One region of the Rhizobium leguminosarum genome, then DNA from elsewhere that is predicted to be linked to it. Evidence: riboswitches for the same ligand, from Rfam matches in the RefSeq annotation. Region 1 holds a riboswitch; each other region holds the start of a gene.
The links. Region 1 has a riboswitch for FMN ahead of ribN (riboflavin transporter RibN). Riboswitches for the same ligand answer to the same signal wherever they lie in the genome.
Positions count from the first base shown of each region.

Region 2: another riboswitch for FMN. It lies ahead of ribB (3,4-dihydroxy-2-butanone-4-phosphate synthase); the one in region 1 lies ahead of ribN (riboflavin transporter RibN).
Region 3: another riboswitch for FMN. It lies ahead of BA011_RS11570 (6,7-dimethyl-8-ribityllumazine synthase); the one in region 1 lies ahead of ribN (riboflavin transporter RibN).

Region 1 covers NZ_CP016286.1:840,211-849,904, forward strand. The annotation lists gene BA011_RS04340 (cytochrome P450) at 1-208, opposite strand, end outside; gene BA011_RS04345 (GGDEF domain-containing protein) at 267-1,520, opposite strand; gene clpP (ATP-dependent Clp endopeptidase proteolytic subunit ClpP) at 1,957-2,592, shown strand; gene clpX (ATP-dependent Clp protease ATP-binding subunit ClpX) at 2,889-4,166, shown strand; gene lon (endopeptidase La) at 4,571-6,988, shown strand; gene hupB (DNA-binding protein HupB) at 7,195-7,470, shown strand; FMN riboswitch at 7,705-7,859, shown strand; partial or broken gene ribN (riboflavin transporter RibN) at 7,944-8,851, shown strand; gene BA011_RS04375 (esterase-like activity of phytase family protein) at 8,935-9,694, shown strand, end outside.
Region 2 covers NZ_CP016286.1:1,793,908-1,803,601, forward strand. The annotation lists gene BA011_RS08985 (transketolase family protein) at 1-786, opposite strand, end outside; gene BA011_RS08990 (transketolase) at 783-1,595, opposite strand; gene BA011_RS08995 (ABC transporter permease) at 1,801-2,781, shown strand; gene BA011_RS09000 (sugar ABC transporter substrate-binding protein) at 2,899-3,828, shown strand; gene BA011_RS09005 (sugar ABC transporter ATP-binding protein) at 3,857-5,335, shown strand; gene BA011_RS09010 (SDR family oxidoreductase) at 5,358-6,146, shown strand; gene BA011_RS09020 (glucose 1-dehydrogenase) at 6,419-7,201, shown strand; FMN riboswitch at 7,387-7,581, shown strand; gene ribB (3,4-dihydroxy-2-butanone-4-phosphate synthase) at 7,708-8,343, shown strand; gene BA011_RS09030 (IS1182 family transposase) at 8,522-9,694, opposite strand, start outside.
Region 3 covers NZ_CP016286.1:2,304,843-2,314,536, forward strand. The annotation lists gene BA011_RS11550 (adenylate/guanylate cyclase domain-containing protein) at 1-30, opposite strand, end outside; gene BA011_RS11555 (hypothetical protein) at 246-470, shown strand; gene BA011_RS11560 (GCG_CRPN prefix-to-repeats domain-containing protein) at 585-893, opposite strand; gene BA011_RS11565 (SRPBCC family protein) at 1,079-1,525, opposite strand; FMN riboswitch at 1,770-1,912, shown strand; gene BA011_RS11570 (6,7-dimethyl-8-ribityllumazine synthase) at 1,991-2,425, shown strand; gene BA011_RS11575 (VOC family protein) at 2,685-3,374, shown strand; gene BA011_RS41540 (hypothetical protein) at 3,587-3,748, opposite strand; gene BA011_RS11580 (MarR family winged helix-turn-helix transcriptional regulator) at 3,729-4,205, opposite strand; gene BA011_RS11585 (antibiotic biosynthesis monooxygenase family protein) at 4,304-4,672, shown strand; gene BA011_RS11590 (LysR family transcriptional regulator) at 4,764-5,648, opposite strand; gene ampC (class C beta-lactamase) at 5,772-6,929, shown strand; gene BA011_RS11600 (ISNCY family transposase) at 7,178-8,512, opposite strand; gene BA011_RS11605 (DUF1194 domain-containing protein) at 8,720-9,496, opposite strand; gene BA011_RS11610 (LysR family transcriptional regulator) at 9,610-9,694, opposite strand, start outside.

The DNA of each region.
Region 1 (9,694 bases):
GGCCGAAGCGCCGGTCGCGCAGCAGGCCGTTCACATGGTCGTAACCCGTGAAGAACCACTGCTTCTGCTCGCTCCAATAGAAGGTCGGGCAATGGGCATGAAGTGCGGCATAGACGGCATTCGGGTTGCCGTAGAAGGCCGGGTTGCGGCCGTCCAGCGAGACATGACGGTTGACGCGGTCGATCGAGAGAAAGGATGGGATCATCATGTCCCGAGCCTTATCGGATTTGCCGGACCTCGGAAAGATGTGGGGCAGGGATCCCGGACTACCCGGCCCGCGACAGCGTGCCCATGCGTCGCAGCGCTTCGACCTGGTCGTCGACCGTCGGCACGAGTTCGCCGGCAGTGCTGTTCGGCGTGGCTGGTGCAGGGGCTGCGGCCTCCGCTTCGCCGAAGGTGACCGTGCAGTTGCGGCCGGCGGCCTTCGCCGCATAGAGCGCCCGGTCGGCGGCCGAGATCAGCTTGTCGATATTGGCTTCGATCGAGGAGGCGAGCGCGATGCCGATGCTGACGGTGACCGGAACGATCGCTTCGCCGGTGCTGATGGGAAGACGGCAGAATTCGGTGCGGATCGCTTCGGCGATCGCCTCGGCTTCCGTCTGGTCCGCGACGGCGGCGAAGGCGGCGAATTCCTCGCCGCCCATGCGGCCGAAGATGTTGTTCGGAATATACTGGCGGGCCATGCGCGCAAAGGCGGTCAACACGGCATCGCCGGACTGGTGGCCGAAACGGTCATTGACGCGCTTGAAATGGTCAAGATCGAAAAGGATCACCGCAACCTGGCGCTGCTCGTTATGAGCACGTTCCTGGATGCCGTTGAAATAGCCGAGCAGGCCGCGGCGGTTGAGCACGCCGGTCAGCGAGTCGGTCAGGGTGAGGGCACGCAGGTGCCGTTCGGAGCGCTCCATGATCAGCCGGCAGGTGAACGCGAAGGCGATGGTCAGCAGGAAGGCGCTGGCCATGGCGGAGGCGCCGCCAAGATTGGTCGCCTCGATATCGCTTGGCATCGTCAATGCCATCGTCAGCGCCGAGCCGAAGCACAGGCAGCCCTGGAGGATGAACACACCCATGAGCTTGATGCGGGTACGCTCACGGCGCATGTCGCCGGCGGCGACCGCCATGGCGAGTGCCGTCGCACCCGTCGCCGAAGCAAGGTTGTAGAGCACCACCCGGTTTGAATAATCGCTGTTGACCCAGGGCAGGAAGACACCGGCGAGCCAAATTACCGGCGGCAGCAGTGCCCACCATTCGATCCTCTTGCGGTCGAGTGCCAGAAAACCAGCCACCCAGGCGCTCTGGCCGAGCAGGGCGATGGCATTGCCCGCCTCTACTGAAAGCACGCTGGGGATTTCGCCGCGCAGCGCGACCATCGCAAAGCCGATGCCGGTCAGGAGGAAGCCCAGGCCCCAATAGAGATAGGCCTCGTTCCTGACATTGTGGCGCCAGGCGACGAACAGCACCAAAGCGAGCGTCATGGCCTCGGAACACCAGATGGCGAGACCTGTAGCGAAATTGAACACGGCAGCAACCCCTTGTCTGTCCGTTCGCATCCTTGCCGAGGAAGCTCGCTACTTCCTTAATGTCGCTGCGCTGCGGCATTGTTTTAGGCCGATATCTGCCGGTAGGCTTTCCGTCGGGTAAACGTGCATGAGTATTGTCGAATAGAGTAAGCCTTCCTTCATCCTGTCATGGAGAAAAGCCGGGGGAGACCGTACAAAGAGCTCGCCGTTAACAGGCGTTTGAGGGAAAGAGGCTCAATGCATGTCGCCCGGAAGTGTGCAGCGGTTCCGGGATAACGACATGCATGAAAAGAAGGAGCTTAGCCGCCTTGCCCCGCCTTCTTAACGTTATCCTCATGCGTGTCTTGAAGAGAAGGGCCGGGACACTCTATGTAGGGGTAAGAGATTTTTCTTTGATTCCCGGCGCCGGCCGGCGAGACGTTGACAAAGGACGCACATGAGAAACCCAGTCGATACCGCAATGGCCCTCGTTCCGATGGTCGTGGAACAGACCAACCGCGGTGAACGCTCCTACGACATTTATTCCCGCCTGTTGAAGGAACGCATCATCTTCCTGACAGGTGCTGTCGAGGACCATATGGCGACGCTCGTCTGCGCCCAGCTGCTCTTCCTCGAGGCGGAAAACCCGAAGAAGGAAATCGCCCTCTACATCAATTCGCCCGGTGGCGTCGTCACCGCCGGTATGGCGATCTACGATACGATGCAGTTCATCAAGCCCGCGGTTTCGACGCTCTGCATCGGCCAGGCCGCGTCCATGGGCTCGCTGCTTCTCGCAGCCGGCCACAAGGACATGCGCTTTGCCACGCCGAATTCACGCATCATGGTGCACCAGCCCTCGGGCGGCTTTCAGGGCCAGGCTTCGGACATCGAGCGTCATGCCCGCGACATCCTCAAGATGAAGCGCCGCCTGAACGAGGTCTACGTCAAGCACACGGGCCGGACCTATGAGGAAGTTGAAAAGACGCTCGATCGTGACCATTTCATGGATGCGGACGAAGCCCAGAGCTGGGGCGTGATCGACAAGGTTCTGACGTCGCGCCTCGAAATGGAAGGCGAGCAGGCTAGTAATTAATAGGGATGGTGTTTTCCTCGCCACAGTTCTATCCCATTTGTGATTGAACAAGGGCTTTCATCCGGCGACGAAGACGCTAATAGTAACTATTAATGCTATGTTGAATTTTTATGACATAGCATTCGGCATTCGAAGGGGAATTCGTTGCCGCCGGGGCCAGGACATGATTGGTTGGGCCCGGTTCGTAGCCCCTGAAGCCCTTCTCGGCAAAGGCTCCGGAAACGGAGTGCCGCCAGGAGCTGATAGAGTGGACCGCGATTTCGCCTTGAAATGCGGCGTGCTGGAAGGAAAGTGATATGAGCAAGGTCAGCGGCAGCAACGGCGGCGACTCCAAGAACACTCTTTATTGTTCGTTCTGCGGAAAGAGCCAGCACGAAGTCCGGAAACTGATTGCCGGACCGACCGTCTTCATCTGCGATGAATGCGTCGAATTGTGCATGGACATCATCCGTGAGGAAAACAAGTCCTCGATGGTCAAGTCCCGCGACGGCGTTCCGACGCCCCAGGACATCATCAAGGTCCTCGACGAATATGTCATCGGCCAGCGGCAGGCGAAGAAGATCCTGTCGGTAGCCGTACACAACCATTACAAGCGCCTGGCGCACGCCTCCAAGAACGGCGAAGTCGAGCTGGCGAAGTCGAACATCATGCTCGTCGGTCCGACCGGCTGCGGCAAAACTTATCTTGCCCAGACGCTTGCCCGCATCATCGACGTTCCCTTCACCATGGCTGATGCGACGACGCTGACCGAGGCCGGTTATGTCGGCGAGGATGTCGAAAACATCATCCTGAAGCTGCTGCAGTCGGCCGACTACAACGTCGAGCGTGCACAGCGCGGCATCGTCTACATCGACGAAGTCGACAAGATTTCGCGCAAGTCCGACAACCCCTCGATTACCCGTGACGTCTCGGGCGAGGGCGTGCAGCAGGCGCTGCTGAAGATCATGGAAGGCACGGTCGCTTCCGTTCCGCCGCAGGGCGGCCGCAAGCACCCGCAGCAGGAATTCCTGCAGGTCGACACGACGAACATCCTGTTCATCTGCGGCGGCGCTTTTGCCGGCCTCGACAAGATCATCTCTGCCCGTGGCGAGAAGACCTCGATCGGCTTTGGCGCTAGCGTCAAGTCGCAGGATGACCGCCGCGTCGGCGAGGTTCTGCGCGAACTGGAGCCTGAAGATCTGGTCAAGTTCGGCCTGATCCCTGAGTTCATCGGCCGCTTGCCGGTTCTGGCGACGCTCGAGGACCTCGATGAGGACGCGCTGATCCAGATCCTGTCCGAGCCGAAGAACGCGTTGATCAAGCAGTATCAGCGCCTGTTCGAGATGGAAGACGTGGAATTGAACTTCCACGAGGACGCTCTTCGCGAAATCGCCCGCAAGGCGATCGTGCGCAAGACCGGCGCCCGCGGCCTTCGCTCGATCATGGAGAAGATCCTGCTCGACACGATGTTCGAACTGCCGACGCTGGAAGGTGTGCGCGAGGTCGTCATCTCCGAGGAAGTGGTGCGCGGTTCGGCCCGTCCGCTTTACATCTATGCCGATCGCCAGGAAGAAAAAGCCAACGCTTCGGCGTGATCTTTACCGCTTTCGCGTGATTATTTTGGGGGCTTGCCATAGGCAGGCCCCTTTCTATTTGAAAAACCATGCAAGGCACTGTTAGTATTTGCCCGTGGGAACCGAAATTGCCTTTGCCGATGTTGCGCAAGGGATCGTGCTTGGCAATGATGCAATGTTTCCGTAAGCCTCTTGCTGGTGTTTGTATTTTAGCCGGCTCGGAAGTGGTAAGCGCCGGTCCAGCCACGCGCTTCATAGTGTTGGCGTTCCGTTGTAATAATGCCGTCACATCCGAGGGACGCGGGCGTTAGCGTGGCTTGAAAAGCGTAGTCAGAACCTCCACTTGTAGCAACAAGTGAGAGTGCCGGCCGGTCCCAAGCGGCCGTGCAGAGAGCCCGGCAACGGGACGATGGAAAGGACATAAAATGACGAAGAAAACGTCTGTAGCGAGCAGCACTGCCTACCCTGTTCTGCCCCTGCGCGACATCGTGGTTTTCCCGCATATGATCGTGCCGCTGTTCGTCGGACGGGAAAAGTCGATCCGTGCGCTCGAAGAGGTCATGGGTTCCGACAAGCAGATCATGCTGGTGACGCAGATCAACGCCAGCGACGACGATCCGGATCCTTCCGCGATCCACAATGTCGGCACCGTGGCAAACGTGCTGCAGCTCTTGAAGCTGCCCGACGGCACCGTCAAGGTTCTGGTCGAAGGCCGCGCCCGCGCCGAGATCGACACCTATACCAGCCGTGAGGATTTCTATGAGGCGCTTGGCCATGTGCTCGAGGAGCCGCATGACGATCCGGTCGAACTGGAAGCCTTGTCGCGTTCGGTCGTCTCCGAATTCGAGAGCTACGTGAAGCTCAACAAGAAGATTTCGCCCGAAGTGGTCGGCGCCGCAAGCCAGATCGACGACTATTCCAAGCTCGCCGATACGGTCGCCTCGCATCTGTCGATCAAGATCACCGAGAAGCAGGAGATGCTGGAAACCACCAGCGTCAAGCAGCGCCTCGAAAAGGCCCTCGGCTTCATGGAAGGCGAGATCTCGGTGCTGCAGGTCGAAAAGCGCATCCGCTCGCGCGTCAAGCGCCAGATGGAGAAGACTCAGCGCGAGTATTACCTCAATGAACAGATGAAGGCGATCCAGAAGGAACTCGGCGACGGCGAGGAAGGCCGCGACGAGATGAGCGAACTGGAAGAGCGCATCTCCAAGACCAAGCTGTCCAAGGAAGCCCGTGAAAAGGCCGATGCGGAGCTGAAGAAGCTGCGCCAGATGAGCCCGATGTCGGCGGAAGCCACCGTCGTGCGCAATTATCTGGACTGGCTGCTCGGCATTCCCTGGGGCAAGAAGTCGAAGATCAAGGCCGATCTCAACAATGCCGAGAAGATCCTCGAAGCCGATCACTTCGGTCTCGACAAGGTCAAGGAGCGCATCGTCGAATATCTGGCCGTGCAGGCCCGTGCTACCAAGATCAAGGGCCCTATCCTCTGCCTCGTCGGCCCTCCGGGCGTCGGCAAGACCTCGCTCGCCCAGTCGATCGCCAAGGCGACCGGCCGTGAGTATGTCCGCATGGCGCTTGGCGGCGTTCGCGACGAAGCCGAAATCCGTGGTCACCGCCGCACCTATATCGGCTCGATGCCCGGCAAAGTCATCCAGTCGATGAAGAAGGCGAAGAAGTCCAACCCGCTGTTCCTGCTCGACGAAATCGACAAGCTCGGCCAGGACTATCGCGGCGATCCGTCTTCGGCTCTGCTCGAAGTGCTCGATCCGGCGCAGAACATGACCTTCATGGACCACTATCTGGAAGTCGAGTACGACCTGTCGGATGTGATGTTCATCACGACGGCGAATACACTGAATATTCCAGCGCCCCTGATGGATCGCATGGAGATCATCCGTATCGCCGGCTACACCGAGGATGAAAAGCGCGAGATCGCCAAGCGGCACCTGCTGCCGAAGGCCATCAAGGAACATGCGTTGCAGCCGGAAGAATTCTCGGTCAGCGACGACGCCCTGATGGCGATCAGCCAGCAGTACACCCGCGAAGCCGGCGTCCGCAACTTCGAACGCGAACTGATGAAACTCGCCCGCAAGGCGGTCACCGAGATCATCAAGGGCAAGACGAAGGCCGTTCACGTGACGGCGGCCAACATCTCCGACTACCTGGGCGTCCCGCGCTTCCGCCATGGCGAAGCAGAGGGCGAGGATCAGGTCGGCGTCGTGACCGGTCTTGCCTGGACGGAAGTCGGTGGCGAGCTGCTGACCATCGAAGGCGTGATGATGCCGGGCAAGGGCCGCATGACGGTCACCGGCAATCTGAAGGAAGTCATGAAGGAATCGATCTCGGCAGCGGCCTCCTATGTCCGCTCGCGCGCTGTCGATTTCGGCATCGAGCCGCCGCGCTTCGACAAGAGCGACATCCACGTGCACGTGCCGGAAGGCGCGACGCCGAAGGATGGCCCCTCGGCCGGCGTCGCCATGGCAACCGCGATCGTCTCGATCATGACCGGGATCCCGGTGGACAGGCATGTGGCCATGACCGGTGAAATCACCCTTCGCGGCCGTGTGCTGCCGATCGGCGGTCTCAAGGAAAAGTTGCTCGCAGCGCTTCGCGGCGGCATCAAGAAGGTGCTGATTCCGGAGGAAAACGCCAAGGACCTGGCGGAGATTCCTGATAACGTGAAGAACAACATGGAGATCATCCCGGTATCCCGCATGGGCGAGGTGATCAAGCATGCGTTGATCCGGCGGCCGGAGCCGATCGAATGGGACGGCACGGTGGAAACGCCGGTCATCGCAACGGTCGAAGGCCTCGATGAGACAGGCGCAACCATAGCGCATTGAGTGGCCTTTGCCACATTTATGCCCAATTGGCCCAAAACACGCAAAAAGGCTGGCGGAAACGCCAGCCTTTTTTGTGAAAACGTCATGTAGACGCTTGCTTTTCCTTGATTTGCAGGGCTTTTGGGTTTTCGGCGGGCCTGATGAAACCTATTCTGCGCCTAGCTTACTTTTGAGTCGTTTCATACCATTTAGAAAGGGGTGGAAACATGAACAAGAATGAACTCGTGTCCGCAGTAGCCGAAAAGGCAGGACTGACGAAGTCTGACGCGGCTTCCGCTGTTGACGCGGTTTTTGACGTTGTCCAGGCTGAACTCAAGAACAAGGGCGACATCCGCCTCGCGGGTTTCGGCAGCTTCACCGTTTCTCATCGTGCCGCATCGAAGGGCCGTAACCCGTCGACGGGCGCTGAAGTCGACATTCCGGCTCGCAACGTTCCGAAATTCACGCCCGGCAAGGGCCTGAAGGACGCCGTCAACGGCTGATCTGAGATTATCCACCAGCCGGAAACGAGACCAGCTGTGCAGGATTTGAGAGGGGTTCGGCTTTGCCGAACCCCTTTTGCTTTAGAGCATGATGCCGAAAAGTGTGAGCGGTTTTCGGACGACATCATGCTCTACTTTTTGATTTAGATTCGGATTCAGATTTTAGGCCGATCCGGCCTAAAATCATCTGGATCTAGGAGCACTTGCCGCCGCGCGGGCTTTGATCTACGACGTTTCTGTTCTCAGGGCGGGGTGAAACTCCCCACCGGCGGTAAGGGTTTCGGCTCGAGCCCGCGAGCGCCTTTCCCCGTGTCCAAGCGGGGGAGGGGTCAGCAGATCCGGTGCGATTCCGGAGCCGACGGTTAAAGTCCGGATGGAAGAGAATGAGCGTCGGTCGTGCGAGGGTGGGGATCCGCCATGTCGTTCGTGTCCGTGCCTCATGCGTCCTGATTTATGTTGGTCCCTGGTCACGGATGAAAGACATGAATCAGAATTCCCTTGCAGTCGAGCCGTCCCGCGCCGTTGTCGGCGCACTTTGGATGGTCCTTGCCGGCATTGCCTTTTCGCTTCTCAACGTCGTCACCCAATGGCTGACGATGAAGCTTGCCTTTCCCTCGGCGTCGGCAGCCTTCTGGCAATATGGCTTCGCCTTCCTGTTTTCGCTGCCGTTCCTGAAGAGGCTCGGCCTTGCAGCGATGTGCACACACTATCCCTGGCGCCATCTTGCGCGCGTCGCGCTTGCCGCGCTCGGCGTCGAGGCTTGGGTTGCCGGCCTTGCCACGGTGCCGATCTGGCAGGCGATTGCACTGGTGATGACCTCGCCCTTCTTCATCATTCTGGGCGCCCGGCTATTTCTGGGTGAGCGTGTCGGCCCGGCCCGCTGGGCTGCGACGGCGGCGGGCTTCACCGGGGCGATGATCATTCTGCAGCCATGGTCTGATGGTTTTGGCTGGGCGGCTCTCTTGCCTGTGCTTTCGGCGCTGCTGTGGGGCGGCTCGTCGCTGATCACCAAGAGCCTGACAGGCATCGAACGGCCGGAGACGATCACCGTCTGGCTGCTCGTTCTGCTGACGCCGATAAATGGCGGGCTGGCGCTTGCGGCAGGTTTTGCAGTGCGACGGGTGCAACCCTTGCCCTGTTGCTGCTGGCGGGGCTGCTGACTGCCGTAGCGCAGTATTTCCTGACGCTCGCCTATGCTGCAGCCGATGCCGCCTACGTCCAGCCGTTCGACGATCTGAAGCTGCCGTTGAACGTGCTGGCCGGTTGGCTGTTCTTCGGTTATGCGCCGGCGGGCTACCTCTGGCTGGGAGCGGCTCTTATTCTCTCCGCTTCTCTGTTCATCATGCGCAACGAGATGCGCCGGGAGCGGAAACTCGCCTGACATGATCTGACGCAAAATGCCGCATCTGTCATGCCTCTGTCATGCCGCTCCCGCAGAAAACTCATGTTTCGAATGTTCGACACATGGGGGATTTCATGACAATTTCATCGCGCAAGGCAGCGCTTGCTGCCGTGCTTCTCGCATCCGTTGCCTTCCCGGCCGCGGCCGAGCCGGTTTTCAACCGCATCGCTTCCTTCCCGGTCGCAGAGAACCTGCCGGTCGACAAGGACAAGCTGTCGGTGAGCTCCGCCGAGATCATCACCGCGACCGACGACGGCAACACGCTGATCTATAGCGACAGCCCGCTCGGCGCGATCGGCTTTATCGACATTACCGATGCCAAGGGCCCCAAGGCCGGCGGCGCGCTGATGATGGACGGCGAGCCGACTTCGGTCACCTCGAGCGCCGGCAAGGCGTTCGTTGCCGTCAACACCTCCGAAAGCAAGGCGAAGCCCTCGGGCCGTCTGGCGATCGTCGACGTGGCGAGCAAGAAGATCGAAAGCACGTGCGATCTCGGCGGTCAGCCGGATTCGATCGCCCTCAACAAGGACAAGACGCTCGGCGCCATAGCGATCGAAAACGAGCGCGACGAAGACGTCAATGACGGCAAGATCCCGCAGATGCCGGCCGGCGATCTCGTCGTCTTCCAGGTCAAGAACGGCACCGTCGATTGCGGCACCATCAAGCACGTGGCGCTGACCGGGCTTACCGGCGTCGCCCCGGAGGATCCGGAGCCGGAATTCGTCGCCTTCAACAGCCTGAATGAGATTGCCCTGACGCTGCAGGAAAACAACGAGATCGTCATCATCGACGCCAACACGGCTGAAGTGAAGACGCATTTCT
Region 2 (9,694 bases), 950 kb from region 1:
GAGCCCGCCAAAGATCGAATGCTCTTCGGCTGTGACGATCGCTCCGGTTTCCTTCGCCGCGGCGATGATAGCGTCCTCGTCGATCGGACGAACCGTTGCAAGGTTGAGCACCCTGGCATTGATGCCGCGTTCTGCGAGGATCTCGGCAGCCTTTAAGATTCGATGAGTCAAAGTGCCGTTTGCGATAAGGGTGACGTCAGAACCCTGGCGAAGGAGGTTTGCCTTGCCAAGTTCGAATTTGTGACCCTCCGGAAGAAGATCAGGCACACCTACGCGAGACAGACGCAGGAAACAGGGGCCGTTGTAGGCCGCGGCCCACTCAACCGCAGCAGCTGTTTCGATGCGGTCACAAGGCGCAATGACCGGAAGATTAGGCAGAACCCGCGTCCAAGCGAAGTCTTCGATCGAGTGATGGGTCGGGCCGAGTTCGCCATACGCCATTCCGGAAGAAATGCCGACCAGCTTGACGTTGGCATTCGAATACGAAATATCGGCCTTGATCTGCTCCAGCGACCGTCCCGTTAGAAACGGAGCGGCGGCGCACACGAACGGAAGGCGTCCGCCATTGGCGAGGCCTGCTGCAACCCCCACCATGTTCTGCTCGGCGATACCGACATTGACGAGGCGTTCTCCAAACTTCGCCTTGAAGCCGCCGAGCTTGGAAGAACCCACGGAGTCGTTGCAGACGGCAACGATCGTTTCGTTTTCGGCTGCCAGCCGCTCAAGCGTAGTGGCGAATGCGTCGCGGCAATCGTAGAGCTTGGGTGCGTTTATTGGCGCGTTCATTGCAGTGCCTCCGACAATTCTGCCAATGCGATTTCGTATTGTTCCTTGCTCGGTACCTTGTGGTGCCAGTCGACTCGGTCTTGCATGAACGAGATTCCATGCCCCTTGTTAGTGTGGGCCACGATGCAATGCGGTCTCGATCCCCGGTGTTCGAGGGCTGAAACGACTTCGCTCATATTGTTCCCATTGATCTCGGTGACTTGCCAATCGAAAGCTTCAAGCTTCGGACGAAGCGGGGCGAGATCGTTGGTTTCCGCCAGGGCGGCGCCCTGCTGGAACCTGTTGTGGTCGATCACCAGCGTCAAGTTATCGAGCTTGAACTGCGCGGCCGCCATGATCGCTTCCCAGTTGGAGCCCTCCTGCATCTCACCGTCGCCGGTGACGACATAGGTGTGATATTTCGCACCTGAGAGTTTGGCGGCTTTTGCCATTCCTATTGCGACTGGAAGACCGTGGCCGAGTGGCCCGGTATTCGTTTCGACGCCAGGAACCTTGTTGCAATTTGGATGCCCGTTCAGCCTCGAATGCGGCTGCAAAAAGGTGGAAATCTCTTCCTCCGGGATGAAGCCGCGTTTTGCGAGCGTCACATACAGCGCGCATGCAGTATGTCCCTTCGAAAGAACGAACCTGTCGCGGTCGGGGTGCTTCGGTTGATCGGGCCAAACATTCAGCACACGAAAATAGAGGGCAGTCAAAATGTCGATGACCGACATTTCCCCGCCAATATGGCCGGCGCCCGCTTCAAAGACCGCCTGGAGATCGCGCAATCGGATCTCGCGAGCGACCCGCTCGAGTTCTGTCGTATTCATGGATTCCTCTCATGCATAAATATTCAGTCATCAATATTTTTGCACAAGACAACGATTAGTCAAGCCCTTTAAGTGCTACACCAACAGTTGCAAGTCTAGAAATCCTGTTGACAGCCGGAAAGCAACTTGTTAATGAATTTTCCAGCATCGGTGAATATTTATTCTGAGAATGAATTAGCAGTCAGCCTAGGCATAGGGAGGAACAATGGTGGCGCTCGATATCAATGAACACGGGCTTTCGTCCGGCGCCTGGTTGAACAAGCTCAAGGGTGCCACCGGCCCGCTCGTGGGGTTGCTCGCGCTTTGCGTCTTCCTGAGCCTCAGCACCGACACGTTTCTTTCGGTTCGGAACGGCCTCAACATCCTCGATCAGATCACTGTCCTCGGCATCATGGCCGTCGGAATGACCTTCGTCATCCTGATCGGCGGGATCGATCTTTCCGTCGGCTCGGCGCTCGCTCTTGCGATGATGGTCATGGGCTGGACTGCGAATGTCGCCGGCCTACCGCTGCCGGTCGGGATCGCTTTTGCTCTGGTCGCAGCGGGCGTTTCGGGGCTGATCGTCGGACTTCTGGTGACGCAGTTCAGGGTTCCAGCGTTTATTGCCACTCTTGCGATGATGTCCGCGGCTCGCGGCGTCGCAAATATGATCACCGACGGCCAGCAGATCGTCGGATTCCCCGACTGGTTCATGATGCTGGCAATCGATCGCCATTTCGGCGTGTTGACAGCCACCGTGTTTCTCATGCTTGCGGTTGTTCTTGCGGCCTGGCTTTTCCTGCACTTCCGGTCCGAAGGTCGCATGCTCTACGCGGTGGGAGGAAATCCGGAAGTCGCGCGCCTTGCGGGTATCAACGTCCCGCTCGTGACGATTGGCGTCTACGTCGCAAGTTCAGTCCTTGCGGGGCTCGCAGGCATCGTACTCGCCGCCAGGCTGGATTCCGTCCAGCCGTCCAGCGGTCTGGGCTATGAATTGGACACCATCGCAGCGGTCGTCATCGGCGGGACTTCGCTCTCGGGCGGCGCGGGCGGCATCGGTGGAACGCTGATCGGCGTTCTTATCATCGGCGTCCTTCGTAACGGGCTCAATCTTCTCAACGTCTCGCCGTTCCTGCAGCAGGTGATCATCGGCATCGTCATCGTGCTCGCGGTCGGCGCCGAGACCATTCGTCGGCGTCGCGCCTGACGAGCGGGGTCCGCCGCGTTGGCGGACCCGGAATTCCGCCCCAAAAATTTGGGGCGGATCAATACCCCTAGGGGGAGGACATACCCGAGGGTTCCATCAAACAACGGAGGAAATACAATGAAAATAGCGCGCATCATGCTCGCGTCTGCTGCACTGCTCGGCCTCACGCTCGGGCCCGTACAAGCTGCGGAACTGAAGAAGCTCGGCCTGGCCGTTGCGAACCTTCAGGCAAACTTCTTCAACCAGATCAAGCAATCGGTCGAAGCCGAAGCCAAGAAGCGCGGCATCGAAGTCATCACGGTCGACGCAAAGGGCGACGGGCCGACGCAGGTAAACCAGATCCAGGACCTCCTGACCCAGAAGATCGACGCGCTGATCTACATTCCGGCAGGTGCGGCGGCTGCGACCGTTCCGGTCAAACTCGCGAAGAGCGCTGGTATTCCGGTCGTGAACGTTGACCGCAACGCCGAGGGAGCACCCGGCGATACCTTCCTTGCAACGGATTCCGTCGCGTCTGCCAAGGCCGTGTGCGACTACATTCTGAAGGAAGCCGGCGGCAAGGGGAAGATGGTCATCATCCACGGCCAGAAGGGCACAACGCCGGAAGTCGATCGTTCGAAGGGTTGCGCTGAATCTCTCAAGGCATATCCTGATGTCAAGGTTGTCGCCGAACAGTTCTCGAACATCTGGAGCCAGGACGAAGGCTTCCAGATCATGCAGAATATGCTGCAGGCAAATCCTGACGTTTCCATCGTGTTCGCCCAGGCCGACGGCCTCGCACTTGGCGCCGCTCAGGCGATCAAGGTCGCCAATCCGTCGCAGAAGATCGTCGTTGGCGGCTTCGATGGCGACACCGCGGCTCTCGAAGCGCTCAGCAAGGGCGTCTTCAACGTAACGGCGACACAGCAGACGCAGAAGATGGGCCGCGATGCGGTCGAAAATGCCGCCAAACTTGTCGCCGGAGAAAAGGTACCCCCGGTGCAGCTTATGGATGCCACGCTGACAACCAAGGAAAACGTCGCAGGCTTCATCGCCAACCATCCATAATGAAGTCGAGGTCTTGAGGAGGTGTGCCGTGACTGATCCAGTTCTTTCCCTGAGGGGCATATCCAAATGGTATGGGCCGCTCCAGGTTCTGAAGAATGTCAGCTTGGACGTCTATCCGGGCGAAGTGGTTGCACTTCTCGGTGAAAACGGAGCGGGCAAGTCAACACTATCCGGCATCATCGCCGGGTCCCGCACACCATCCGAAGGATCAATGACATGGCTGGGGCAGCCTTATGCCCCGGCCACCCCAAGGGAAGCGATCGACAAGGGCGTTGTCCTGATCCATCAGGAACTGCAGCTTCTGCCGCAGCTGTCGATCGCGGAAAACGTCTTCATCGGACGCTGGCTGATGAAGAACGGCGTCGTCGACCGCGCCCAGATGGTTCGCCGGGCCCAGGACCAGCTCGCTCGCTTGAACCTTCACATCCCCGCAACGCGAACGGTCGCCGGCCTTTCCACGGCAAATCAGCAACTTATCGAGATCGCCAAGGCGCTGGCTCTCAACGCAAAGCTCCTGATCCTCGATGAGCCGACAGCCGCCCTTGGCGGCGCGGAGACGGAAGCTCTCTTCGAACAGGTTCGCAAGCTTCGATCAGAAGGCGTCGGCATCGTCTACATTTCCCACCGTATGGAAGAGATCAAGCAGATAACCGACCGGATCGTCGTTCTTCGTGACGGGGAGCGGGTGCAAGAATTCTCAGACAGCGCGACCCCGGTGCGAACGATTGTCGAGAGCATGGTCGGGCGCCCGCTTGACCGTTTGTTCCCTACCCTGCCGGTTCCGACAGATCGTCCGGTACTCCAGGTGTCCGGGCTGAGCTCGCCGGACAACTCGTTCCGTGACGTTACCTTCGAGGTCCGGGCCGGGGAAATTCTGGGGATCGCCGGATTGGTCGGCGCCGGCCGCACCGAACTGGTGCGTGCGATTTCGGGAGCAGATCCAATCAGTGCTGGTTCGATCAAGCTGGAAGGCGAGGAACTGAGGCTGCGAGATCCGGCGGACGCGATCGCCAAGGGTATCGTGATGGTTCCGGAAGACCGCAAGGAGCAGGGCCTGATCGTCGGGCACCGGATCAGCGAGAACATTATCTACGCCAATCTTGACAAACTCGGCGGCGGTTGGATCACGCCGCGCATCAAGCGTTCGTTTGCAGAAAAGGCAGTTTCCAAGTTCGGCGTAAAGGGCCGTGCTGAACAGCACGCCTCGGACCTATCCGGCGGTAACCAGCAGAAGGTCGTGATCGCGAAGTGGCTGATGCGCGATCCCAAGGTCGTCGTGCTCGACGAACCGACGAGAGGCATCGACGTCGGCGCCCGAGCGGGCATCTACGACATCATCGTCAATCTTGCCAAACAGGGCGTGGCGGTCATCGTCGTAAGCTCAGACCTCGAAGAAGTTCTCGGAGTCTCCAATCGCATTCTCGTGCTTGCGCAGGGCAAACAGGCGGGGATTCTCAATCGTGACCAGGCAAATGACGTTTCGGTCATGGAGCTAGCCACCATCTAAACAGACACAGAAAGGAAGAGCGGTGTCCGACATCACTCTGAACGCCCCGAAGCTTTTCGATCTCAGCGGCAAGGTTGCCATCGTTACCGGAGCCGGGAGCGGCATTGGGCAGCGCATTGCCATCGGCCTTGCGCAATGCGGCGCCGACGTGGCGCTGCTCGACCGCCGAACCGACGACGGGCTGGCCAAGACGGCTGAACATATTCGCGCCGCCGGCCGCCGCTCGATCCAGATCGCGGCGGATGTCACGAGCAAATCTTCCCTTGGAGATGCAATAGCACGTACCGAGGCCGATCTCGGCCCATTGACACTTGCAGTCAACGCGGCGGGCATCGCTAACGCAAACCCGGCGGAAGAGATGGAGGAGGACCAATATCAGACGTTGATGGATATCAACCTGAAAGGCGTCTTTCTTTCCTGCCAGGCAGAGGCTCGCGCCATGCTGAAGAATGGACGCGGCTCCATCGTCAACATCGCTTCCATGTCGGGTGTGATCGTAAACCGCGGGCTGAGCCAGGCGCACTATAACGCCTCCAAGGCCGGCGTGATCCATATGTCGAAGTCCATGGCGATGGAATGGGTCGACCGCGGCATTCGCGTCAACACCATCTCCCCCGGATACACGGCAACGCCCATGAACACCCGTCCGGAGATGGTCCACCAGACCAAGCTCTTCGAAGAGCAGACGCCGATGCAGCGCATGGCAGCGGTGGACGAGATGGTAGGCCCGGCGGTGTTCCTGCTGTCGAATGCGGCAAGTTTCGTGACCGGCGTCGATCTTCTCGTCGACGGCGGTTTCTGCTGCTGGTGATGCGATGAGAAAGCTCATTGCCGCCGCTGGAAAATGCACGGTCTCGCTTCCTCCCTGGCTGAGATCGAGGCGCTGAAGGGACTAACGGGTATGACGGCGTGCGATATCGTCGTCTGCCCGCCCTTCACGCCGATCGAACGGACGGAGAGCTCAGGCGTCGTCATCAGCGCTCAAGACTGCCTGAATTCACGACAACCAGTTGAGCTCCAATAATGATCGCATGGTAGGTCGCATCCACATTTGCTGTTTGTCGACGGACGTAAGGAAAGAGCATGAAACGCTTTGAGCAGAAGACTGTCGTCATTACCGGGGGAAGCCGCGGCATCGGAGCGGCGATCGCCAAACGCTTTGCGAAAGAAGGCGCCAATCTTGTCGTCTCGGCCAATGAGGACCTGGTTCACGGCGTTGCCGAACAGATCCGGGCCGAAGGCGGCAAGGCGATCTCCTTCATCGGCGACGTCACCGACAAGGCGAGCGTCACCGCCCTCTACGATGCCGCCGAGAAGGAATTCGGCTCGGTCGACGTCTCGATCCAGAATGCCGGCGTCATCACCATCGCCCGCGTCGAGGACCTGACCGAAAACGAATGGGACAAGGTCATGGCCGTCAACACCAAGGGCGTCTTCCTCTGCGCCCAGGAGGCGATATCAAGAATGCGCAAACACAAGCGCGGCGGCCGCATCATCAACACCGCCTCCGGCCAGGCCCGCGACGGCTTCATCTACACGCCGCATTATGCCGCCTCGAAAATGGGCGTCGTCGGCATCACCCAGAGCCTGGCCAAGGAAGTCGCGACCGAGAAGATCACCGTCAACGCCTTCTGCCCCGGCATCATCGAGACCGACATGTGGGCCTATAACGACCAGGCCTGGGGCAAGTTGCTCGGCAACTACGCCCCCGGCGAACTGATGAAGGAATGGGTCGAAGGCATCCCGATGAAACGGGCCGGCTCCGGCGAAGACGTCGCCGGCCTGGTCACCTTCCTCGCCAGCGATGACGCCGCCTATATCACCGGCCAGACGATCAATGTCGACGGCGGCCTGATCATGTCCTGATGCATGTCGCCCAAAAGTGCGCAGTGGTTTGGGGACAACGACACGAATCAAACCACCAACGAAACGCGGAAGGCCACGCCGTCGTCGCCTCCGTGTGAACAGTGTGTCCATCGGCGTTAGGGCAACCTTGCATTTTTGCCAGGTCGAGTGACCTTGCCATTTGCCTGTTTTTGATCCTATCTTTGAAATGTTCTCAGGGCGGGGTGTAACTCCCCACCGGCGGTATCAGGAGCAATCCTGGAGCCCGCGAGCGCTTCCGGCACTACAGCGCCGCGTGTCTTTCAGACGCGCAAAGGACGCTGTAGCACTATTGCTGGAAGGTCAGCAGATCCGGTGAGATGCCGGAGCCGACGGTATAGTCCGGATGGAAGAGGACAACACGGGCAGTCGCACTCCATCCCGGAGTCGGCTGACGTTTGTTCGCCCAAGGGAAGAAGGCTCGCTCACGGATTGAGCCGAGCAGACCATGTCAGCCCGCTGACATAACCCTTGAAAGGCCAGACAGCATGACTATCGCAAGAATTGAAGATGCCATATCAGCCATTGCCAGCGGCAAGATGGTCGTCGTCGTCGATGATCAGAACCGGGAAAACGAAGGCGATATCGTGGTCGCCGCCGATGCCGTCACCCCGGAAACGATCGCCTTCATGATGACCCACGCCCGCGGCCTCGTCTGCATCGCCATGGAAGGCGAGCGCCTCGATGCACTCGACATTCCGCTGATGGTGCCCAACAACACGGAATCGCACAAAACCGCCTTCACGGTTTCGGTCGATTATCTCAAGGGCACATCAACAGGCATCTCGGCTGCCGACCGCGCCGCCACCGTCCGCGCCCTAGTCGACGATCGCGCAAAGCCAGCCGAATTCGCCCGCCCCGGCCATATCTTCCCGTTGCGCGCCAACCCCCGCGGCGTGCTCGGCCGCCCCGGCCACACCGAAGCCGCCGTCGATCTCGCCCGCCTCGCCGGAAGGATCCCCGCCGGCGTCATCTGCGAAGTCGCCAATGACGACGGAACCATGTCCCGCCTGCCCGAACTCACGCTCTTCGCCGAACGCCACAACCTCCCCCTCGTCACTATCGAGGATCTGGTCGCCTATCTCGACCGCCAAGCAGAAAGAGACATACGCGAAGTCGCTTAATCTGCGCAAAGCCGCCAGCCCCCTCCTTCGAGGCCCCTGCGGGGCACCTCAGAGCTTGTGAAGCTTTTGAATCTGGTGCGTTTCTGGCCGGTCTTGGTTGGCCGATGCAATCGAGCGTCAGACGATTGCGAGGTGCGTTCGGATGGTCGCTTGTTGGCGTCTGGGTGATTGGGCTGGTTTAGCCGTTGGCAAGCCGATGGCCTTGCAAGATATTGTTGGTGAGTGCGTAGCAGAGCACGACGGCACGGACCTTTTCGATGCCGCGCACCGGCAATTGTCGCAGGTTCCAGTTGCGCCAGCGGGCATGGATGCATTCGCAGATCGAGCGGGGTTTGTACTGAGCCTTGCCCATCTCGCTTGCCATGCGAGCCCGCCAGGCTGGCACACCCGGACCGTCGCCGTGCCGCGGCAAGAAGGGATCGGTTCCGTGCTTGGACTGAGTGGGCGGACAAAAGACCTCAACCCCTTCGGCGTGCGCCCACTCGATATCTTCAGCGCTGCAAAAGCCGCCATCGGCGAGATAGCGCCGCGGCAGATGGCCGCTCAGCGCGCCCAACCGCTCCAGCATCGGCCGCATGAGGCCGCGATCGGAACCGGCATTGGTCACCTCGAGCCCGACCACGAGCTGCTCACCGGCCGCGCTCGCAACCTGCACATTATAACCTGGACGGAAGCCGCCGTCGGCCATCTTCATCACCCGCGCCTGTGCATCCGTGCTGGAGGCGCGCGGCTCCTTCGGCTTTTTGCCATTGCCACGCTTTTCTTCGCGTGCCTGGCGCCGGTGCTCGATCTCTTCAAGCGCGGCCTGGGCTGCTCTGACCCGCTCGCCACGCTCGCGCGCCGCTCGTTGCTTGGCCGCCTTGATGCGCCGATTGCTGGCATCCGAACGCGCATCAACCTCCTGCTTGAGCTGATCCACAACGGCCTCGGCAATCGAAAGATGCCGATCGAGCGTCGCCTTGCGGCTGAACGAGGCGGCGCCCGCGCTCGCCCGTACCCGCACGCCATCCTGCGCCAGACTATCGAGAGCGACGAGCCCGGCATTGGCAAGCGCCGCCAGATGCTCGCAAAGCAGCCGGTCGAGCAGATCGGCGCAACCAACCCGAAAATCCGCCAGCGTGTGATAGTTCACCGAGACACCGCCGCACAGCCAGCGATAAACGTCGTGGCTCCCGCACAGCCGTTCCAGCGCCCGCGCGCTGCCGACGCCGTCGCTGCTGGCATAGAGCCACAGCGCCAGCAAAAGCCGTGGTGAAATCGGTGGATGGCCCGGCCTGTGCTCACGCGCCTTGATCCGATCTTCGAGCCCGCTCAGATCCAGTCCCTCGACATAGCTCCAAATGACGCGCAC
Region 3 (9,694 bases), 1.5 Mb from region 1:
CAGCCAGGCAAGGGGAGACGGCAGATCCATCGCTTAACATCGCACGCCCACGTGGACGTCCGCAAGGACATCCCCCGGGTGATCGTGGGGACGTTTCCAGCAACTCGGCCTGTCGCCCGCAAAGGCCGTCCGCATCGGCTGTCGAAAACATTCGGCGTGGTGGAAAACAAAAAATAAACACTTTAAACTTGCGCGACTTTGATTCCATTATAGGGTCGTTCGTCATCGTGTGATTGAGGGGTGCGATGGGCACGATATTCTGGCCGAAAGATCCGCTGGATGGGAATGACATGACGCTGCTGACGTCGATCCTTCGGCGATGGTGCGAAAGACATCAGGTCGAGCTGACGGCGGAGGAGAGCAGCCGCAAGGCGAAGGAACTCGTCGAATGGTTCGAATTCGGCGTCAAGGACCCGGTCGAGCTCGAGGAGCTGATCGACGACAAGTACTGGCTCGTCAGCAGGATCTGACTGTATCGGACAAATCGGGAGGACGCTGCCGGTCAGCGTCGTGAAGCTGTCTCATCAGAAAAGGCCGGGCGAAAATCGCCCCGGCCTTCGTCCATCTCCAACTAAGCAAGACCCTTAATCATAATCCCGCCAACGGCGGTCGCGATCCCAGCGCCGCTCATGGCGCCAGCGCGGGCCATCCCAATCCCGGTGACGCCGCTCCCAGCCCCAGCGGGGCGGACCACCGTAGAAAGCTACCGGCGGTGGGCGGCGCCAGTTTCGCCGGCATTCGCCCCAGCGCGTCAGATGCCAGCCGCGACCGCAGGCGTAGTCGACCTTTGTGACATTGCTCTGGACATTGATTGTCCCCATCGGCATCGCCTGCGCTGTGCCGAACGAGAGGCTGCCAGCGAGCAAGGCAGCCGCGATAGAAAGTGCCTTCATCGAGAACTCCATTTCAATCCAGCCGTCCACACCTTATGACCGCCAAATTGAACTGGAGATGAACTGCGCGTTCATGTTTGCGGGAGAAAAAGAAGCGCTTCCGCACGGCTGGTCAGAGCGCTCGCCGACCGCTGTTGTCGCAACGGCAAGCGCTTCAGAACCGCCCCGCCGCCCGCAAAAATTGTTCATGTCCTGCCGTAAAAAGGATCGGGACCCGGATCACCCCCGGCGGCGACCTCGGTCAGCCGTCCGAGATAATGTGCCCAGCCTTCCGCATGGCCGGCGCATTGCTCGGCGCTCGGCAGACCGCTATGGGTGAGCCGCAGCAGCGTTCCGCCCCCCTGCTCGATCAGGTCGATCTCGACTAGGCTCGACCCCGGCGGCACCACCTCGCTGCCGTCCCAGCCGAAGCTGTAGGCAAGGCGATGAACCGGCACCACCTCGCGAAACGAGCCGCGCGCAAAGCGCGCGCCGGTAACGTTGACGAGATAGAGCCCGCCGGGCTGCGGCTCGACCTGCGCTTCCGTTCCCATCCAGCGCAGGATCTTTTCCGGGTCGGTCATCAACGCGAACACCGCAGCCGGCGGCGCCGCGATATGCGCCTCGCGGTGGACGACAAAGGGGTCTTGCATCTCTCTCTCCCATGGTTTCCATGGCCCTGCCCGTCTCCGGTGGAGACGGCGCAGCCTGTCTTGCCGCTATTCTGACGTGAATGTCCTCACGCACAGCATGTAGGCGCAAGCCCATCCTCCGCAAGAGGGCTTGCCCGTCGCGATCGACCAACAAGCGAAATCGCCGCGTCGGGAGCGCTGATCCAGCATTAGTCGCGAAGCATTTCGGCCTATTGCCAGCCCGTCACCTTCCCCCTATTGTTCGCGCCGTTCTCAGGGCGGGGTGCAAGTCCCTACCGGCGGTATGCAATTTAGATTGCGAGCCCGCGAGCGCCTTCTCAGGAAGGGTCAGCAGATCAGGTGAGATGCCTGAGCCGACGGTCATAGTCCGGATGAAAGAGAACGTGCGTTCCTGCCGCCCTTGCGGCTGTCGGGGACGTTCGTGATCGCCTTGGGTGATGTGTCTGTTCGCCAAAGGAGATTACCATGACACCCACCCGCTATGCCTTCGTCAAAGCCAGCTGGCACGCCGATATCGTCGACCGCGCCCTAGATGGCTTCCATCAGCTTATTCCGCCCGAGCAGATCGATGTGTTCGATGTTCCCGGCGCATTCGAGATGCCGCTGCTGTCGCGCGATCTTGCGGCAACCGGACGCTATGCCGCTGTCGTTGCCGCCGCCTTCGTCGTCGACGGCGGAATCTACCGCCACGAATTCGTCGCCCAGGCCGTCGTCGATGGGCTGATGCGCGCCGGCATGGATACCGGTGTGCCGGTGCTGTCGGTTTCGCTGACGCCGCATCAGTATCAGGAAACCGTGCACCACAAACAGATCTACCGAGCACATTTCGTCGAGAAAGGGCGCGAGGCAGCAAAGGCGGCTCTGACGATTGGCAAAACCCGCGCCGCTCTCGCTGCGTAGGGACTTCCTGCACCCCGGCTCGACGAGCCGCAGGACGACAGACGAAGGTGGCGGGGAACCGACCCCGCCGCCTCATCGGATCGACATGACCGCACCAACCGCACGAATCGAGAGCGACGCGCCGTGTGTCGCAGCGGAATCCGCCAATACCGGCCAAATCAGACAGAATAATTGATTCGACGACCCCACCGCGCCGTGGTCAACTTGGCCCGTCACGTGTCCGCAATTCTCAAGACATCCAGAACCCAAGGAGCTTAAGATGAGCAATGCACTGCGCAGCGAATCCCCCATTGAGACCCCGAGAACACAGCCCGTCGACACCAAGCTCGAGGTGGTCGTCATCCCCGTTTCCGACGTCGACCGCGCCAAACGTTTTTACGACGGCTTGGGCTGGCGGCTCGACGCCGACTTCGCCAATGATGCCGACTTTCGGGTGATCCAGTTTACGCCGCCCGGCTCCGGCTGCGCGATCATCTTCGGCAAGAACGTCACCGCCGCAGCCCCCGGCTCAGCCCAGGGGCTCTATCTTATCGTCTCCGACATCGAGGCCGCCCGCCGCGATCTCATCGCCCGCGGCGTCGAGGTGAGCGAAGTGTTCCACGACGCGGCCGGCGTTTATGCCGGCAAGGACGAACCCTATCTGTTCGGGCGGCTCCGCATTGCCGGCCGCGATCCCGATCACCGCAGCTACCGCTCCTTTGCCTCCTTCAAGGATCCCGACGGCAACGGCTGGCTGTTCCAGGAAGTCACCACGCGCCTGCCGGGACGCATCGATACCGACGGGACGACATTCACCAACTCAACCGATCTCGCGTCAGCCATGCGCCGTGCGGCGACCGCGCACGGCGAACACGAGAAACGGAACGGCGGCAAACACGACGAGAACTGGCCGGACTGGTACGCCGAATACATGGTCAGCGAACAGGCCGGTAAGCAGCTGCCCTTATAGGGCAAGGGCGGCGACCAGACGGCGACATCATTCGAGAGAAACATCCCGGCGGGTACCGCACGTGCCGCGCCGGGACTTCATCGCGTGTCTTTGCCGCGTGCAGCGGCCACCATACCATCGAGCCGGTCCTGGTGAGTGTTGATCATCGAATTGGGTTTGGCAGTAGCCAGCTCCTTTGTAGGTTCGCCGATCTGCGTCTCCTGTTTAAGGAATTATGCCGGAATGTGGAAGCGCAGCAGCCCTGCCTTGGTCGCGGCATCCATGGCGTTGGCGGCCCGGAAGCCGGAGCCGAGCAGCGCCAGGATCAGAATCGCACTCAACCAGTGGATCGAAACCGCTATTGCGCCATGGCGATCAGGCCTGCTCTTCAACATCTCCATGTCCTTCCAGTTTGCTGCGCAACGCCTTCATGACGGCATGCGTGATTTTGAGATCCTCGACCTGAAGCCCTTCCGAGAGCCCGTCGACCCAGGGGGCCTGCAGACGCATGGCGGTTTCGTATGCCTGTTTTCCCTTGTCCGTCAGCAAGACGAGCTGTGCCCGTCGGTGGTGCGGGTTGGGCTGGAACGCCAGAAGCCCTTCCTTCTCCAGATCGTTGACGATGCGCTGGACGTTCTGGCGATTGGCCCCCATGTCGCGCGCCAACCACGCAACCGGCTGTGGCCGGCCTGCTGTGACGACGGTGCCGAGGACATGCCAGCGGGCGCTGGTCAGGCCGAGCCCGTCGACAAGCTTATCGCCGGCGTTGATCATCCGGTTGTTGAGCCGGAAGAGATCCAGAATGAGGTCGGTCAAAGCTGTTCCGGCCGGGGTTCGTTGAAGTTCGTCCATTTGTCACCATATAGCTATATTGACATCATAGTGTCAAACTGGATATGTATCCGTATCACCAGATTGACATCATGTAACCAAATCAGATGGAGTCGACCATGTCGCTCATGCGCCCGATGGACCCTGCCTTCCCGATCGATCGCCAAATCGCGATCGATGCCTCCGCGATCATCCTCATCAACCTCTTCACGCTCGACAAGGCCGACGAGCAGGCCTTCCTTGATGCCTGGCGGGCCGATGCCGCCTTCATGAAACGGCAGCCGGGCTTCATCTCGACCCAGATGCACCGCGCCATCGGCGAAAGTCCTGCTTATCTCAATTATGCCGTCTGGGAATCGACCGCCGACTTCCGGGCGGCATTCTCGCATCCGGAGTTTCGGGCGAAGCTCTCGGCCTATCCATCCTCGGCGGTCGCCTCACCGCATCTCTTCCAGAAGGTCGCCGTGCCGGGCATCTGCGTGGCGTAAGCAAAGCTGCAGCGGTGGAGGCATGACGAGAGGAGAGCGCCACGAGGCTGACGCCGGTTGGGATGATCTCGGCCTCCGGCTCGCCGGAAGCTCATTGCGATGCGGAAGACATCTGCGACGTTATCCAATCGGAAAATGCGAGCATGGCCGCTGTTGGCGGTCTTGATTGAAGTCGGGTTAGCCAATAACTCCCCAGCGATATGGTCGTGGGAAAAGGTTGTCTGATAGCCCCCGAGGATAGATGTCTGGAAAACATCGACGGCGGTGCCAGAGCGACCCCCAGTCCTTGCAGGGCCGCCTCCATCATCGCCAGGGAAGAGTCGAAGACGATACCGGCGTTTATTTGCGCCGCCGGAGGAACGTTCGCTGCCGCGAACCAGGTGCTCCATTCGTCCGCCCTGTAGCTCCGCAAAAGCGTCGCCTCGACCAGGTCTGCAGGCGACCTCAAACGCTCGGCCAATTTGGGCGCGCACAGGGGAGAGAGCGGAGCGTCGAACAGACGCAGCGCTTCTGTGCCATGCCAGGAACCGCTGCCGAAGCGAATGGCAAAGTCCAGTCCCTCGGCCGCCATATCGACGCGATTATTGTTTGTCGAAACGCGCACATCGATGAACGGGTGCTGCCGTTGAAAATCCGAAAGCCTTGGCAACAACCAGCCGACGGCAAACGTCCCGACCACGCCCAGGAACAGCAATTCCCGAACCTGCCCGGCTTCAATCCGGTCCAGCGTGATCGCCATCTGATCGAAGGAATTGGTCAAGGTCGGCAAAAGAGCTTCGCCTTCAGCGGTGATTTTCAAGCCTCTTGGGAGACGCTGAAAAAGGGCAGCCCCCAACCGCTTCTCCAGGCTTTTCACCTGCTGGCTGACAGCCGCCTGGGTAACGCAAAGCTCGATCGCGGCCCGGGTGAAGCTGAGATGTCTTGCCGATGCTTCGAAGGCCCTCAAGCCATTTAAAGGGAGGAATTGCCGAACCATCTTAGCCCTAGATTTTCTTGGATCTCCTCCGAGATATCATCGTTTGCTGCCGCAAAACAGTGCCATTAAATGCCGTCCTCATGCGCCTTTGCGCTGATGAAGCTGCTTTGAGAGGATGAAGAAATGAAGCGTGATTGGATAGGAATTCTATCGGCCGCATTGGTCTCGACATGCATTTCCACAAGTGGCTTTGCGGCTGACGAGCTGAAACTGAAAGCCATCTCGGACGCCGCGATAAAACCAATCATGGATAAATACGGCATTCCGGACATGGCCGTTGCCATCGCCGTTGACGGAGAGGACCACATCTTCAACTACGGTGTCGAGTCGAAGGACACGGGCAGGCCCGTCACCTCGGCGACCATGTTCGAACTGGGATCGATCAGCAAAACCTTTACGGTCACCCTCACCTCTTACGCGGACGTGACCGGCCGGCTTTCGCTGTCGGACAAGGCAAGCAAATATCTTCCGTCGATGAAGGGAAGGCCCTTCGGCGATGTCGCGCTGATGAATTTGGGCACGCACACGGCTGGCGGATTTCCGCTGCAAGTTCCCGATGAAGTCAAAACCGAAAAACAGCTGATGGAGTACTTCGCAAGCTGGAAACCCTCATATGCCGCCGGAACGCACCGAACATACACCAATCCAAGCATCGGCATGCTCGGATATATAACGGCAAAAAGCATGGGCAAAAATTTCGCAGCTCTTGTGGAAGACCAATTGTTTCCTTCTCTCGGGTTGACGAGCACGTATATCAATGTGCCGAAATCGAGGATGGCCGACTATGCCCAAGGCTACAAGCGAAGCGGCGAGCCGGCTCGGATGACACCCGCCACTCTTTCGTCCGAGGCCTATGGCGTGAAATCCACAGCAGGCGACATGATCCGGTTTATCGACGCGAATATGGGAATGGTCGAATTGGACGATAAGCTCCAGCAGGCGATCACCAATACGCACACGGGATACTTCGATGTCGGCGCGATGACCCAGGGCCTTATTTGGGAACAGTATTCCTATCCCGCGACATTGACGACGTTGATGGACAACAATTCGAGCGCGATGCTCAAGACCATTCCCGTCAAGCAACTGATGCCGGCAATGAAACCGCGCGACGATGTCTGGATCAATAAAACCGGCTCAACGAATGGTTTCGGCGCATATGTCGCGTTCATCCCGAAAGAGCGAGTTGGCATCGTCATTCTGGCCAACAAAAACTATCCCAATGAGGACCGTGTCTCCGCCGCTTACCAGATACTGACTGAAATAACTTCGGCGCGCTGACCCGGTAGAGCATGATGCCGAAAAGTGTGCGCGGTTTTCGGACGACATCATGCTCTAACTAGTTTCCGTCCATAAACGCTGGTTTTCTTGAGCTTGCAGCGCACTTGGGTTCCGCTTGGTGGCCGCTTTGAAGCCATGCGGTGTGGCTCATGGGTGCTAATTGCGGCGGCCAGGATTTCTGGTGGACATGCGCGCATTGGCAACTGCCGGCGTCACGCCGGTCCGGTTTTGGCTGGCGACATGGGATGTCAGGTCGGCCTGAGGCGGGCGAAGAGGGCGAGATTGTATGCGACCACCGAGGACCAGACATAAGCCTTGAAGTGGTCGAGCCCACGCCAGGTGCAGCGCCCCAAGCCGTAGGCGCGTTTGAGGCAGGAGATGCCGGCCTCGATGCCGGCGCGGAAGTTGCGCAGCTTGCGATAGACCCAGCGGCTCTTGACCATGTCTTCGATCCTGAGGCCGCACTTCTTGTGGAAGGCCATGTCGCAGATGCCCCAGGCTTTGGCTCGGCTCAAATTATCGCGGCTGGCATAGCCGCCGTCGGCCGCCGCCTGACGCGGCGCCTCGCCCCAGATGCCGATGTGGCGTTCCAGCATCGGCAGCAAGCGCTCGCTGTCGGCCGGGTTGCCGGTTTCGACGACGAGGTCGAGGATCAGCCCGCTTGTGCCGGTGGTCAAATTGATCTTATGGCCATACTCGACGTCGCGGCTGCCTTTGACGATGATGTCGGCATGCGGCTCGAACAAACTGACCAGCTTGTCGCCAGCCGGCACCGCCTCGCCGGCCAGGACCCGCCGCTCGGTCTGGGCGATGATCCGTTCGATCAGCGGCTTATAGTGGCGGAGTTGGGCCTGCCAGAGTTCGACCGCCGGGCCCGCCGCCAAGGGCAGTTGCGCCGCCGCCTGTTCGAGATAGCTCAAGGTGGTGCGCGTGATCCTGAGCAGCGCGCGATAGTGCTGAACTCGTTTCGGACGACCGCGGGTAAATTGGATCGCCCGGGATCGCTTCTTCGCCGCGCGGCAGTGATCGTGCCATGAGATGGCGCTGCCCAAGGAAGCCGCCTGCTGCAACAGCCGCACCATCACCCGCACGCAGTCCCACAAAAGACTACTGTCGCTCGGTTCGTGCATCAGCGCCGAAGTGACGGTGCTGTCGATGCGCACGACCTTGCCGCGTTCCACCTTGTCCTGCCGGGCGCTCGTCAACAGCACGCGATTGATCGCTTCAAAGGTCCCGGCCCGGATCGCGCTGATCGTCTTGTGCAAGACCGACTTCTTCGGGTTCCACCCCCACGGCAGCCGGGCAAAGGCCCGGAACGAGGCGGAATCTTCCAGATGAAAGGCCAACTCCTCATAACTCAACTGACGGTGTTGTTTGAGCAGGGCGCAACGCAGCACGGCCTCCGCCGGCAGGCCCTCGCGGCCGGTCTCCTTGACGCCGTGGCGGCGCAGGTCCTGCGCTACCAGCCCGAGCAGATCACGATGCTCATCCAGCCATTGCGACATGGCTTTCAGCTCGCGGCCGATCTCGTGTTCGGCGAAAAGATCGAATATATTGGCTTGGACGGTGCGTTCTTGGCGCATTGTCGGCTCCGGCGGTTGCGGGTTTGTCTTTAGAATCAATGGCTTGATCTAAAGTATACCTGAAACCGCCGGGCTTTGCCCGTCGCAATATCGCTATTCCTCCAATAATTTCAGTGGTTTACCGTTTGTGGACGGGCACTAACTATGTAATTCAGAACAGGATTGAGATTTTAGACCGACCCGGCCTAAAATCATCCTGTTCTGGCATCAGCGGTCGAAGATATCCCGCCATTGCTTCTCACCGATCAGGCAGTCGGTGCCCGTCCCGGCGCCGGCTGTTTTCTGCACCGTCGCCGCCGGGGAAATGCCGCTGATCTCCAGCACCAGCTTGCGGCGCACGGCAACGGCGAAATCCTCTATTTTGCGGACCGGCAGCACAAAGGCGCCGGGACCGCCGATCACGCAATCCGCATAATATTTGTCGAGCCCGTTGGGCGCATCGGATGGCCGCAGCATGATGGCGAGGCCATTGATGATCATGCCGGCTTCTATCGCCTTGTCGCGGGCGGGGGTGACGGGATCGCCGGAATTGTTCGGCCCATCGCCGGAGACATCGATCACCTGCCGCCTGGACTGGAAAGGACTGGAAACGATCATGCTGGCGCCCTGGGCGATCGCGGTGGAGATCGATGTGCGCCGTTGCGTGGCAATCGGCCGGGCTTCGAGCTTGTCGGCAAAAGCGGCCGCATCCTCTTCCGTCTCGATTACCTGCCAGTCGATCACCGAATCCCGGACGACATAGCCTGCCCATTCGAAATAGCTGATGGCTATGCGGCCGGTCAGCCCGCCCTGCACCGCGTCGATGAATTCCTTGTGCTTGAGCGCTTCGACATAACCCTCGCGCTGGATGCCGATCTCCTCGAAATCCATAGACCGCGAGGTGTCGACGGCAAGTACGAGGGTCACATCGACCTCGCTTCCCCCCGCTTGCGCGATGGGGACGATGCCGGAAAGACTCATAAGCACCGCAAGTGTCGTCAGCATTGGCAATCCAATCCCTGCGCCATGCAAGCCTGCGAACTCTAACACAGCTTGGCCGACGCAGATCGCTCAGCCGCGCGCGCGGCTTCAATTTTCGGTGATGGAATCGAAAAGCCTCAATGCAAGGGAAGCCACAAAGGGTTCTTCCATGCTTTCAGCGCCTCGAGAAAGACCTGCAATCGGGAGGGCAGGAAGCGGCGC